DNA from 4 places in the Lysinibacillus sp. GJ-1 genome. Region 2 is predicted to be linked to each of the others. Evidence: riboswitches for the same ligand, from Rfam matches in the RefSeq annotation. Region 2 holds a riboswitch; each other region holds the start of a gene.

The links. A riboswitch is a leader RNA that binds a small molecule or an ion and turns the genes downstream of it on or off. The one in region 2 is predicted to bind cobalamin.
Region 1: linked by a shared signal. The riboswitch ahead of LO754_RS20945 (iron chelate uptake ABC transporter family permease subunit) and the one ahead of LO754_RS02285 (ABC transporter substrate-binding protein) in region 2 are both predicted to bind cobalamin.
Region 3: linked by a shared signal. The riboswitch ahead of LO754_RS14275 ((2Fe-2S) ferredoxin domain-containing protein) and the one ahead of LO754_RS02285 (ABC transporter substrate-binding protein) in region 2 are both predicted to bind cobalamin.
Region 4: linked by a shared signal. The riboswitch ahead of nikA (nickel ABC transporter substrate-binding protein) and the one ahead of LO754_RS02285 (ABC transporter substrate-binding protein) in region 2 are both predicted to bind cobalamin.

Annotation. Positions count from the first base shown of each region.
Region 1 covers NZ_CP088912.1:4,210,149-4,213,338, reverse strand. Annotated here, with positions in the region: gene LO754_RS20955 (response regulator transcription factor) at 1-29, shown strand, start outside; gene LO754_RS20950 (YdhK family protein) at 125-721, opposite strand; cobalamin riboswitch at 874-1,067, shown strand; gene LO754_RS20945 (iron chelate uptake ABC transporter family permease subunit) at 1,216-2,262, shown strand; gene LO754_RS20940 (ABC transporter ATP-binding protein) at 2,268-3,065, shown strand; gene LO754_RS20935 (hypothetical protein) at 3,152-3,190, shown strand, end outside.
Region 2 covers NZ_CP088912.1:494,718-497,907, reverse strand. Annotated here, with positions in the region: gene LO754_RS02290 (FecCD family ABC transporter permease) at 1-362, opposite strand, end outside; gene LO754_RS02285 (ABC transporter substrate-binding protein) at 359-1,324, opposite strand; cobalamin riboswitch at 1,539-1,724, opposite strand; gene LO754_RS02280 (acyl-CoA dehydrogenase family protein) at 1,889-3,190, opposite strand, start outside.
Region 3 covers NZ_CP088912.1:2,881,942-2,885,131, reverse strand. Annotated here, with positions in the region: gene LO754_RS14280 (energy-coupling factor ABC transporter permease) at 1-373, opposite strand, end outside; cobalamin riboswitch at 517-700, opposite strand; cobalamin riboswitch at 957-1,136, shown strand; gene LO754_RS14275 ((2Fe-2S) ferredoxin domain-containing protein) at 1,273-1,644, shown strand; gene cobJ (precorrin-3B C(17)-methyltransferase) at 1,648-3,190, shown strand, end outside.
Region 4 covers NZ_CP088912.1:2,242,946-2,246,135, forward strand. Annotated here, with positions in the region: gene nikA (nickel ABC transporter substrate-binding protein) at 1-1,180, opposite strand, end outside; cobalamin riboswitch at 1,446-1,638, opposite strand; gene LO754_RS10665 (YqhV family protein) at 2,116-2,391, shown strand; gene LO754_RS10670 (SDR family oxidoreductase) at 2,732-3,190, opposite strand, start outside.

The DNA.
Region 1 (3,190 bases), 980 kb from region 2:
AAAGCGGTGACAAAAAGGTTTTAGAATGAGGCTGGGACATAACTAAAAAAATTTAAGGAACAGAGAAAAGGTGTTAGATTGACTGCCATCAATCTAACACCTTTTCTCTTTTGTCCCAACCTCATTATTTTGTCGCTAGCTCGCTATCAGTCACCCATTTATGATTTTTCATTTCTTCACCAGTAGTTGTTAAAGCAAAATCGACCATATAGACAGTCGTTTGTACGGCATCATCAATGCGTACAGTCGCATTTTCCATGCCTGTCATATGGGTAGCATCAGTTTTTACTTCTGATCCTGGTGATAAAGGTGCTTCACCTGGGTCGATTAATTCCTCATGAATCACCCATTTATGATTTTCAATTGTCTTACCACCAGTAGTAGGCTCAAATGAAATAATGTATGCTGTCGTATCGTAAGCGCCGACAATTGTCGCTTCGGCTCCTGTCATTCCTGACATATGGCAATCTGTAAGAATAGCCTTACTGCCGACAGGGAACTTTGGATTTTCGGCTGTTTTTAAAGTGGCTGGAACTTCACCAGAGCTTGAATGATTCATCATGGAATGATCCATTTCATCCCCATGATCCATCTCTTCGCCGTGCTCTGTTTTGTCGCTTTGAGCAGATTCTGACTTCGCTGTATTATCAGCACAAGCTGAAAGTATTAGTAAAGCAATTGCTGCTACTAACATTAGGAGCCGATTTTTATTTAATACCATATGAATTTCCTCCTTCGATTTGGATGTGTCTTTAATGTAGCAAGTAAATGTGCAGAAATGATGGATTTAGTTTGAAATGAGGAAAGATAGATTCCTAAATGAAGGAAATAATAGACTACGATAATGATGTATGATAGAATCGTCATAATTTTAAAATTTCAGATACTAATGGTGTGACGCTTGTAAACACGAGCATCACTTAAAAGGGAAGTCGGTGTAAATCCGACGCTGTCCCGCAACTGTAACGAGGAGTTCTATGATAGTGTAGCCACTGTTTTTAAATGGGAAGGCAATCGTAGATACGATGAATCGAAGCCAGGAGACCTGCCAGTTAGTTCATACCTGTAATGCCCACGAGGATGCAAGCAATTACGGACAATTGATGGATATTTCTCCTAATTTGTTTAGCTAAGGGTATTTCTATGCATGTATGCGTAGAATGCCCTTTTTTATTGCTTCGTCTTTATCATGATTGATAAGGAGTTCATAACCAAATGAATAAAAAATTTATGTTATTTTCTTTGACCCTTTTTCTAGTGCTCATTACGTCTATGACAGTGGCCATTATGATTGGGTCTGTGTCAGTTACGCCGTTACATGTATGGAAGGTAATTCTTTCGAAAGTGCCATTATTCCCTCATGTTATAGAGGCGGATTGGAGTCGTTCGCAAGAGATTATTATATGGCAAATCCGTGTTCCTCGTGTGATCCTGGCGGCTGTTGTTGGTGCAGGCTTAGCGGTTGCTGGTGCTGCTGTTCAAGCACTAGTCCGTAATTCGATAGCCGATCCGTATATTTTAGGTATTTCTTCGGGAGCAACAGTGGGCGCAACGGCTGTCATTATTTTAGGGGCGTTTTCATTTTTAGGTATCTACGCCCTTTCAGTCTCTGCTTTTTTAGGCTCTTTTATGGCAATTGTCTTAGTATTTTTGTTGTCGCGTGTAGGAGGACGTATTTCGATTTTTCGCCTTTTACTAGCGGGGATGGCGGTGTCCTTTATCTTATCTGCCACTTCGAATTTTATGTTAATGATGTCTAAGGAAGAGGGCGGGATTAAAGCCGTTATGTATTGGATGTTAGGCAGTCTCGCAGGAGCAAAATGGAGTAATTTATTTATTCCAGTCATTGTCTTTTTTATCGTATTTGGGTTGTTGTGGCTATACTATCGAAATCTGAATTTATTACTACTTGGGGAAGAAGCAGCCGTCACGTTAGGGGTAAATCTTCAACAGTTTCGCATACAGCTAATAGTACTCGTATCTTTACTGACAGGTGTGCTCGTTGCAGTAAGTGGGTCCATCGGGTTTGTTGGTTTAATTATTCCGCATATCGTACGCTTGTTAGTTGGCTCTAATTATAAACATGTTATCCCCATAAGTGCATTGTTAGGGGGAATTTTTCTAGTTTGGGCTGATGCGTTAGCGCGTGTATTAATAGCCCCAGAAGAAATGCCGATTGGTATTATTACTGCTTTTTGTGGGGGACCATTTTTCATTTGGCTACTACGTCGAAACAATTATTCATTTGGTGAAGGGGATTAAAGGTGATGACATTAGAAGCAAAGGAAGTATCATTCTCCATTCATGATCAGTGCATATTAGAGAAAGTAAGCATTCAAATAAAAGCAAAGCAGTTTGTTGGGTTGATTGGCTCTAATGGTAGCGGAAAGTCTACACTATTAAAAAATATGTATCGTTTATTAAAGCCAGAAAGCGGTACAGTGTTATTAAATGAGCAAGATATATTTAAGCAATCAAGTAAAATCATCGCAAAGAAATTAGCAGTTGTCAGTCAAGAAACGCCTGTGTTGTTCGACTTTCAAGTAAAAGATTTAGTGAGTATGGGAAGAACACCACATAAAAAACTTTTTGAGATGGACAATAAGGAAGACTTTAATATTGTAAAAGAAGCCTTGTCTCAAACAGGTATTGCCCATTTAGAAACACGTAGTTTTAGTTCCCTTTCTGGAGGGGAAAAAAAGAGAGTGATGGTTGCGCGTGCACTTGCACAGCAAGCACAGATACTTATTTTAGATGAGCCGACAAATCATTTAGATATCCACCATCAATTACAACTAATGGATTTAATTCAAACACTGCATTTGACGGTTGTCGCCGCCTTACATGATTTAAATATGGCCGCGATGTACTGCGACTACATTTATGTTTTACAACAAGGTCGTATCGTTCAATATGGTACGCCAGAAGAAGTGTTAACACCTAAGCTGCTGGATGATGTTTTTGGAGTATGCGCCGACATTCAAACACATCCACTAACAGGCAAACCATATTTAACCTATTTAAGTGCCAGTCACTCAAACAATTTTCGAACAATTTCCACATAACACTGCTTAAAGAAATTATCCAATTGCCCTTTGTATAGTTGTGAGATATTCGGGGAACGTTATTTTTGAAAGGATGCGTGATGAATATGGAAGAAGTAAAATTTGCACAATTAGATCACACACAG
Region 2 (3,190 bases):
ACCATACTAAGCGTTGGTAATGCATACAACCCGACAACCGGTATCGAGATACCAAAAAATAATGTCACCACAGCACCTACTGACGCTCCCGAAGATACACCTAGCGTATAAGGGTCTGCCAATGGATTCTTTAACAACCCTTGGAAGGCTGCCCCTGCAATCGCCAACGATGCGCCAACAAGTCCTGCCAGCAATACGCGTGGCAACCTAATTTTCCATAAAATATTAGCGGCTGTTTCATCTGCCGCCCTATTCCAAAATACTTCAAATGGAATATGAACCGAGCCTATTGATACGCCACACCAGATGCTAACAAGAAGTAACGTAATGGCTGTAATATAGGCTAATAATGCTCTACTCACTCGAAAGCCTCTGGATAGATGGCTTTCGCTAACTCTTCAAGCCCATCTGCTAAACGCGGGCCTTGACGACTTGTTAAATTTTCATCTACTTGTACAATTGCTTTATTTTTTACAGCTGTAATAGTATCAAAGCCTGCACGTTGTGGAATTTTCGTTAAAATATTTGGCACATAATCGTATGTGACAACGATGACATCTGGATTTTTTGTAATAATTTGCTCCGCATCAATTTTGAACCAACCAGTTGTATCGGCTGCAATATTTTCAGCATGAATCATATTTAGCATTTCCTGCATAAATGTATCCTTACCAGGTGTGTAGATTTCAGGCTCATCTGACGTTTCGACAAAGACTTTCTTTGGTTCCACATCCTGCAATTTCGCTTGGATTTCTTCCACTTTGGCTTTCATATTAGCAATAATTTTTTGTGCCTCCGGTAACTTACCAGTTGCGCGTCCTAATTGCTCAATCGTCGTATAAGTTTCATTAAAATCGCTTGCATTCGCCACTACAAATACCTTTACACCTGCTGCCTCAAGCTGCTCCATCGCTCCATCTAAAGAAGCCATTCCTGATTCATGAGCAAACACAATATCTGGCTGTAAGGCGATAATTTGTTCAATATTGAACTCCATACTGCCGACTTTTTCTTTTTTAGCTGCCTCCGGTGGATAATCATCATAATCATTGACGCCGACAATTTCGTCATCTAGGTCAAGCCCAAATAATATTTCTGTATTACTCGGAATAAGAGAAACAATTTTTTCAGGCGGTGCTTCTAGCACGATATCTTTGCCAGTAGCATCTTTTATTGTCACTGGAAATGTTGCTTCTTCTTGTTTGGTTACTTGTTGCTCCTGCTGCTCTGATGCAGATTGCTCGTTTTTCGGTTGTGCTCCACATGCTGCAAGTAAACCCATTGCCAAAAATGCTGATAATCCTATCTTCCAATACTTTTTCATTGTGAATCCTCCTTAGATTGTATGTGCATTTTTTAGCTCTGTTAACTTGATTGATCGATAGTATAGGGATTGTCATTATTAAATATGGGGATTGCTCACCTTTATTTTCAATGGTTATCGATAGTCGCCTTACAAAACATAAAAAAAGCCCTCGTCCATTTAACGAGAGGCGGGCTTGCACAAAAAAACCACCATCCTATCCTCGTAGGCTGAAATGTAATGTTCTATAAAGGCAGGTCTCCTGGCTCGTGCTCCAAATGCTTTTTCATGCCTTCCCAAAATAGCTTTCAGTGGCATCCATTGAAAAAACTCACACTTACAGTGGCGGGACCGCATCGGAATTACACCGATTTCCCTTTTCACTTTACTTAAGTAAAGAACCTTTATAATATTCAGTTGATTTTATTATACATGAAAATAGAAATAGGGAACGATAAAAAAAGTGACACCATTCTAGGTGCTTCAAAAATTGTGTGCGTGCCTGACACCCTAAAGACGGTAGATAAACTCACAAAAATTTGAGTTTATCTACCGTCTGAAAACTTTTTAAAAAGGCTTATTTCCTTACATAATATCTGAAAAATACTGGACCGTTTTCATGGGTGCGCCAATTTCGCGTAATGCCCATGTATTTTCTAAATATATATCTGCTAGCTTTTCGTATTTGCCACCAAATTTAGCTGCCCATTCGACTGCTACTACACTTTCATAGAGATGAGCCATTTTTTCGGCTACTCCCTTTGCTTCGTATGATTTAGTAGCTTCATCCAGACGACTAAATGTTTGTAATGTACATTCTAATTTCGCTAGTTGCTCTTCCACAATTTGCACTAATGAGCCATTTGCTAATTTAGTCAACCGCTCATGCATTACTCGTACAAATAATTCATGGGCAAAATATTTATCGACTAAGCGAATAAGCTCTAATGCTAAAATATTCGCTGTACCTTCCCACACCGTAAGTACTTGCGCATCTCTAAGCAAACGAGGCGTAACAAAATCTTCAATATAGCCATTTCCCCCATGTAATTCAATCGCTTCGCTTGCATAATGTACCGCTTGTTCAGCCGTTTCTTTCTTCATAATGGCGATATTCAAGCGATTAAGAATCATATCCTGCTCATCGCCCTGACCACTCGTTACCTTGTCATACAATTGAATAAGATCGAAAACAGTAGCCACTTCTACATGGACCTTCGCCGCATATTTCCCTAATGTATCTTGAATCATAGGATATTGAATTAAAGGTTGCCCAAATGCATTCCGATTAGTCACATAATGCTTCGCCTCTAAAAATCCGCGACGCATAATACCGATAGAAGCCACTGCATTACAAATTCTAGATAAATTAAGCGCCTCTAGCATATAATAGATTCCTTTATTTGGTTCTCCAACGACATATGCTAACGAACCATCAAACTCTACCTCACCTGATGGCACTGCTCTCACACCGAGCTTATCTTTTAAACGACGAATGCGAAGGTTGTTTATCTTACCATTGTCTAGACGCCAAGGGACCGCAAATAATGTTAAACCTTTCGAACCTGTAGATGCGCCCTCAATGCGTGCTAAAACCATTGCCACACCACACATTCCTACATTTGATGCAAAATATTTTTCTCCGTACATAAGATAATGCTGTCCATCTTGTCTAGCCTTTACAATATTTGCGCCAACATCTGAACCACCTTGCCGCTCTGTTAAAAATGTTGCTCCCTCATATAGCTCTGTATCTCCTGTTGCACAAACATGTGGTAAAAATCGTTGCTTCAACTCTTCACTTGCATAATGATCCAGCAAATAGGCTGTTGCCATCGTTAACGTGACGGGGCAATAGAAGCCTGGCTCCGCATGAGATAGTAAATA
Region 3 (3,190 bases), 2.3 Mb from region 2:
CTAATAGTAACGATTGGAATAATAAGACGATTGTCCCTATCACACTCATTGCTAATGGGCCAAACAGGACTGTGCCAAGTCCAACACCAGTAGGGTGTGAGCAACTGCCCGTAACAGATGGAATCTTTAATGCAGATAAGACGAATGCAAATGCCCCTGATAGCCCTAATATCATTTTCGTTTCAGGGTTTTCATCAATTGTTTTGCGAATTGAGCGTAACCCTAAAATAATAAATGGAATCGAAATAATCCACCAGAATATCGCCCATTCAATCGGTAAAAATCCTTCCATGATGTGCATGGCAAATGCTCGTTTTGGTACTAGTAAAAATGCTAGTAGGAAGTAACTAAGTTTCCAAAAAGATAATTTCAAAATCTCTCCTCCTTAAATCAAAATTTTCGAATGTAGCGTGCGCAATAAAAAAAGCACTTCTCCTAATTTAGGAAAAGTGCATAGCTGAAAAAGCAAATAGAATCATCATCTGCCAAGCCGCACACCTATCCTCGTAGGTTGAAACGATCACGTTTTTTTCGGCAGGTCTCCTGGCTTTAGTTCAACGTTTTATAGGTCTTCCCGTCCATTGGACAGTGACATTCTCTATAAAACTCCCTAGTACAGTGGCGGGACCGCGCCGGACTTGAACCGGCTTCCCTTTTAAGCGAAATGGCTACACTTCGCACCGAAAAAAGATGAAATTGTGAGATTTCACGACACAGTGTAACATGTTTTTCCATTCGTAAGCTATCCTTTTTTTATAAAAAAATTTTTTCGTTGTTTGACATTCTAGAAAATTCAGATAAATACAAGAGAATAACGGTCGCTTTCAATGAAATACTTGTTGAAATTTTATTAAAAATCTAATAAATGAAAAAGAAATGTTGAAAAGTATGAAAAAAATAGGCTATGATAGAGACAGTTTTTCAATTCATTTTAAAAACTTACAGCATTTCAATTTAATATAGATACATCTATAAGTGCTCGAAAAAGTTCGAGATAATAGGGAAATCGGTGTAAATCCGATACAGCCCCCGCTACTGTAATAGCTGATGAAATCGCAATGCCACTGAAAACTTGGGAAGGCGCGAGAGTAAAAGGAAGCTTAAGTCAGGAAACCTGCTTATTGATGGCATGCAAACTTTTCGGAGGGAGAAGTGAAGCGAGAGCGGATACGTGTATATTCGTTTTTATTTTGGCTTCTACAAAACCTTTACTCTTCGATATAGAGTGAAGGTTTTTTCTTTTTCCTAAAAGTAAATGAGGGGAGAAAAGCAATGACAACTTGGAACTTAGAGGGAATGAAAACACATCTTTTTATTTGTAATGGCAGTAGCTGCATGAAAAAAGAGGCAGAGGAAATTACCCTAGCAATACGAGATGAAATCGAGAAATTAGCACTTGATAAGGAAATACATACGACAAGAACGCGCTGTAATGGCAGATGCAAAGATGCCTGTGTTGTCATCGCTTATCCACAAGGAAATTGGTATCGTGTGCCATCGGTTGAACACGGAAGAACACTTGTACAAGATTTAAACCATGACTCTTTACATAGTGAACATGTTTTTACACTGAAAGAAGGTACATTACAGCGTACACCGCAAACAACTGCCATTAAAGGCATCGACAAGGTGAAAGAGGGGTAAAAAATGGCGCAAAAAGGAAAGATTTTTGTTGTGGGCTTTGGCTCTGGTGATTTTAACCATATTACGACTCGTGCTGTGGAGGCACTGCAACAAAGTGAATTTATTATTGGCTATAAAACGTATGTTGAGCTTATTCAGGATTTAGTTAGTGCAAAGTCGATTGTTAGTACGGGCATGACAGAAGAAGTTTCACGAGCGCAAGAAGCAGTACGTCAAGCGGAAGCTGGCAATATTGTATCTGTTATTTCAAGTGGAGATTCAGGTGTATATGGGATGGCGGGGCTTGTCTATGAAGTGCTTATTGAGCTTGGTTGGACAGAAGCAACAGGTGTTGAAGTCGAAATCGTACCAGGTATTTCAGCTATTAATTCCTGTGCAAGTTTACTAGGTGCACCGATTATGCATGACTCTTGCACCATTAGTTTAAGTGACCATTTAACGCCATGGAATTTAATCGCCAAGCGTGTGGAAGCAGCAGCTATGGCGGATTTTGTCATCGCTTTATATAATCCAAAAAGTGGTCGCCGTACACGTCAAATTGTAGAAGCCCAGCGAATTTTACTTGAATATCGCTCGCCTGATACGCCTGTAGGTCTTGTCAAGAGTGCCTACCGAGAGCGTCAGGAAATTACGATGACGACTTTAGCAGAGATGCTTGAGCATGATATCGGCATGTTAACAACGGTTATTATCGGCAACTCTTCGACGTTTTTCTATGATAATAAAATGATTACACCGCGAGGCTATCAACGTAAATATACGCTCGGGGAAGAAAAACAGCCTTTACGTCCTCATCAGCGTTTAAGAGAAGAAAATGAACCGTGGGCAATGAACCAAGAAACAGGTACTGCAAGCCATGATTTTGCGGCAGATCCAAATGCAGGACGGATGAAAAGTAATATTGCCATTACGCCTGTATCAACACCGACAAAATCGTCTTTAGAAATGGCAGCAACAGCACTTGCAATGGTGCAGGGGACAACTGCAACAAAAGCTACACCAAAGCTAGTTCAACAAAAAATGGAGTCAATTTTTGAACTAGCTGTTAGCCCTGGGGTAGCAAATAAATTTTTTACACCACAGCAGATGATGGCATTGGCTGAAGTTGTGGGAGATGAAGGCACGATGGAGTATACGCCAGACCATCAAATTCACTTAAAAATCCCAACGACAGAACCACAAGCGATAACAGAGAAGTTGAAAGAAGTAGGGTTTTTACTCTCACCAATTGGGGATGTCTTGTCATTAAAGGCATGTGATTTCTGTTATGGGGAGAAGGCTGATTCCATCCCATATGCAGAAGAACTTCAAGCAAAACTTGGTGGGTTGTCATTGCCGAAAACATTAAATATTGGCTTTAATGGCTGTGGCATGGCATGTTATCGTGCTGTGTTTGATGATATCGGTATTGTTTATCGCAAAAGTAAATTTGATGTCTTTATCGGAGCAAAGCCAGTAGGTCGAACAGCACATGCAGCACAGCCTGTCGTAGAGGGGTTAGAGCCAGAACAGCTTATTCCGCTTATTACAGCGATTATCGAGGAAT
Region 4 (3,190 bases), 1.7 Mb from region 2:
TTGTACGCCAAAAATTAATATCCACCTGATTATCCATTAATTTTTGAAGGCCAACCATTACATCTGCACCTTCTAGATTCAACTGTACCCCTATTTTTGCTAGTTCCCCTTGCATCAACTCAGCCATTGGTTTTTGAATCGCATCTGTTGCGATATAGATTAAATCTAATGATAATGGTTGTCCGTTTTTTGAACGAATTTTATCGCCCTTTTGTAATGTCCACCCAGCTTCATCAAGTAGCTGTTGCGCTTTTTCTGGATTATACAAGATTGGTTCTAAATCAATATTGGCAAAAGGAATTGCATCCCAAAATAGTGTGTCGGCCACTTTTTCTGTACCATGTGTAATACTATCAACCATTTGCTCCTTATTGATAGCATATTGAATGGCTTGACGTACCTTTAATTCTGCTAACGGTCCTGACTGCGTATTGAATAATAACGCTTTTGTAGACAATGGTTCAGAGGTAGCCGTCTTATATTTGTCACTATCTTTTAAATACGAATAGTTATCTAAACTAATGATGCCACGACCATAAATTAAATCTAACTCTTCGTTTTCAAATGCCAACGAAATCGATTCAGAATCAGGGATGATTTTTACTTTAATTTGTTCTAAGAGAGGTTTTTCCCCCCAATAGTTTTCGTTGCGACTAAATAAAGCATATTCATCTTTTTTGTAATCTGTTAATACCCATGGACCTGTCCCAACTGGTGCTTTGATGGAATCTTGCGTCGCATCTCCTTCAGGGAATCCGTTATCCCCTAAAAAACGGAATGGACGTACAAAGGCCAGTTCGTTTAATACTGGATAATAAGGTTCATCTAATTGCAAACGAATTGTATAATCATCTTCTTTTACAACCTCAACAATATGGTTGACCATGCCCATCCAAAAATGTATTTCCCGATTTGCTAATATGGCATCGAAGTTACGAATGACATTATCCGCATTAAAAGCAGTTCCGTCTGAATACTTAACGTCTTTTCTTAAATGGAAAATGTAAGAAGTCTTATCCTTTGAAATGTCCCAACTTTCTGCTAGCTTAGGCGTAATAGTCCCATCATCGTTATACTCAACCAAAGATTCGTAGACCATTGCTTGTGCAGTCATTTGATTAGGTAAATATGTATGAGGGTTTAATGGACCGACATCTAAATGCCATCCAATCGTTATCATTTTTTCGTCATTTGTTTGTGTTGTTGTTTTTCCCTTTTCTGTATCAGTGTTTGTACAACCTGCAAGAACACTGAAAGTCAAAAAAGTACAAAAGGAAGTAAATACTTTGTCAATCTCATTTTCTGTCTCCTATCTCCTATCTTGGTTCAAAAGCATCTACTATTAGATAAAAGAAAGCATAAAAAAACCTTATTCAAAAAGAATAAGGATAGATAAGCCTACAAAAAGTAAGTCTCCATCCATCTCCCTATCTTTCGTAGATCATCAATGAATCTTCTTACAAGCAGGCATTCTGGCTCATGAATCATTATTTTGTTTCACCTTCACGAGTAATAACTCTGTGTCAATGGAAACAAAACTCCTCATTTACAGTTGCGGGACAGCATGGGATTTACACCCATTTTCCTTTTAATTGAATGAAAATTCATTTCACTCAAACTTGTAATAATTGCTATGAAATTAGTATTAAACATAACATGCACGAAAGTTTACGTCAATTTTATTTTCAGAATATAATAAAATAAGAAAAATCTTCATTATTTTATAAACTTGCTGAGTGTATTCATTTAACTAAAAAAGACCATTGTTCCAAAAGAGAATAAGGCTGACGTTTTATTAAATATCTACTCCAAATATAAAATTTTAAAAATCTTAGCGTAGCCTTCCAGTCTCATTTGATAAACCTCTCTTTAAATACTATCTTCCCCAGGATTTTACAATACAGAAAATTGATTTATAAAACTGATTGTATTAATAAATTTTTTGCACTTTTAACTAGATAATCAACATAGTAATTAACACTATCAAGCATACGATTACAAGCATATCTCATACGAATGATACATATAGTGATGTTAGTATTTCATTCAAACAGAATTCTATAATTAGACTGAGATGGATTTATAAGATATGCGAATATTATCGATAAAGATAGGATGATGACCATTATTGAAAAATCGGTTCTAGCTATGGTTATTTTACGTGTATTGTCTGGGAGTATTGAAGTAAGTGCTGGTTTGTTGATGCTAAAGTTGAACAATTTAGAAAAAGCATTCTATATTAATACAATGCTTGCATTGGTTGGTCCAACAGTTTTAATCGTAACAACAGCAATTGCATTATTTGGACTAGCTGATAAAATTCCTGTGGCGAGAATTATTTGCTTATTTACTGGAATTACACTTATCATTGTTAGCTCACATATAAAGTAATAGGGACATTTTGTTCTAAATCCTTGTTATGTATTAGCCATCCTGAACAATATCTTTACTGTTCAAAATAATTTGCTGTAGCGTGTGACGACGCTACTTTTTTTATGTAAAAGTCACCTCTACCTAATAAATTGAGATTGTGTGTATCGCACGCAATTATTCGTTTGTGGCGTTGGTGCTTAAAATCGTCCACACACTGTTGTAAAAAAGAACACTAACTAAACACCTCCGCGTTAATTGATATATACAATACTCGTTAGTCAACGCGAAAGGTGTTTTATTTGTTAGGTCAGTTTTAGTTCTACAAAAGTTTGTTTAAGAAATATATTCTGCTGCAGTCTTAAGTTAACATGTGGCCGCCTTCTACATGAAGAACCGTTCCAGTCACGAAACTATTTTGTAGCAAATATAGTACGCTTTGTGCAACATCATCAGCTTGCCCTATTCGTTTCACAGGGAGTTTATTTTCAACTGTATTATAGAAGTGATTACGTGCTTCTTCTGGCATTTTGCTACGGGAAGGTGTATCAATTATACCTGGTGAAACGATGTTTACTCGGATAGGAGCAAGTTCTAATGCCAAAGTCTGACCTAAATTGGAAATAGCCGCATTAACGGCACCTAGTATTGCTGAGCCCACCATAGCCTTGTAGGCTACAACGCCAGAAAATAAAATAATTGATCCGTTTGGTGAAATGTTAGAAGCACCGTATTTGGCTGCATAATATTGTCCCCAAAATTTGTTTTCAAACAGTTTTCGTGCTTGTGCTGTATCCGTTTGGAGGAATGCCCCGCTGGA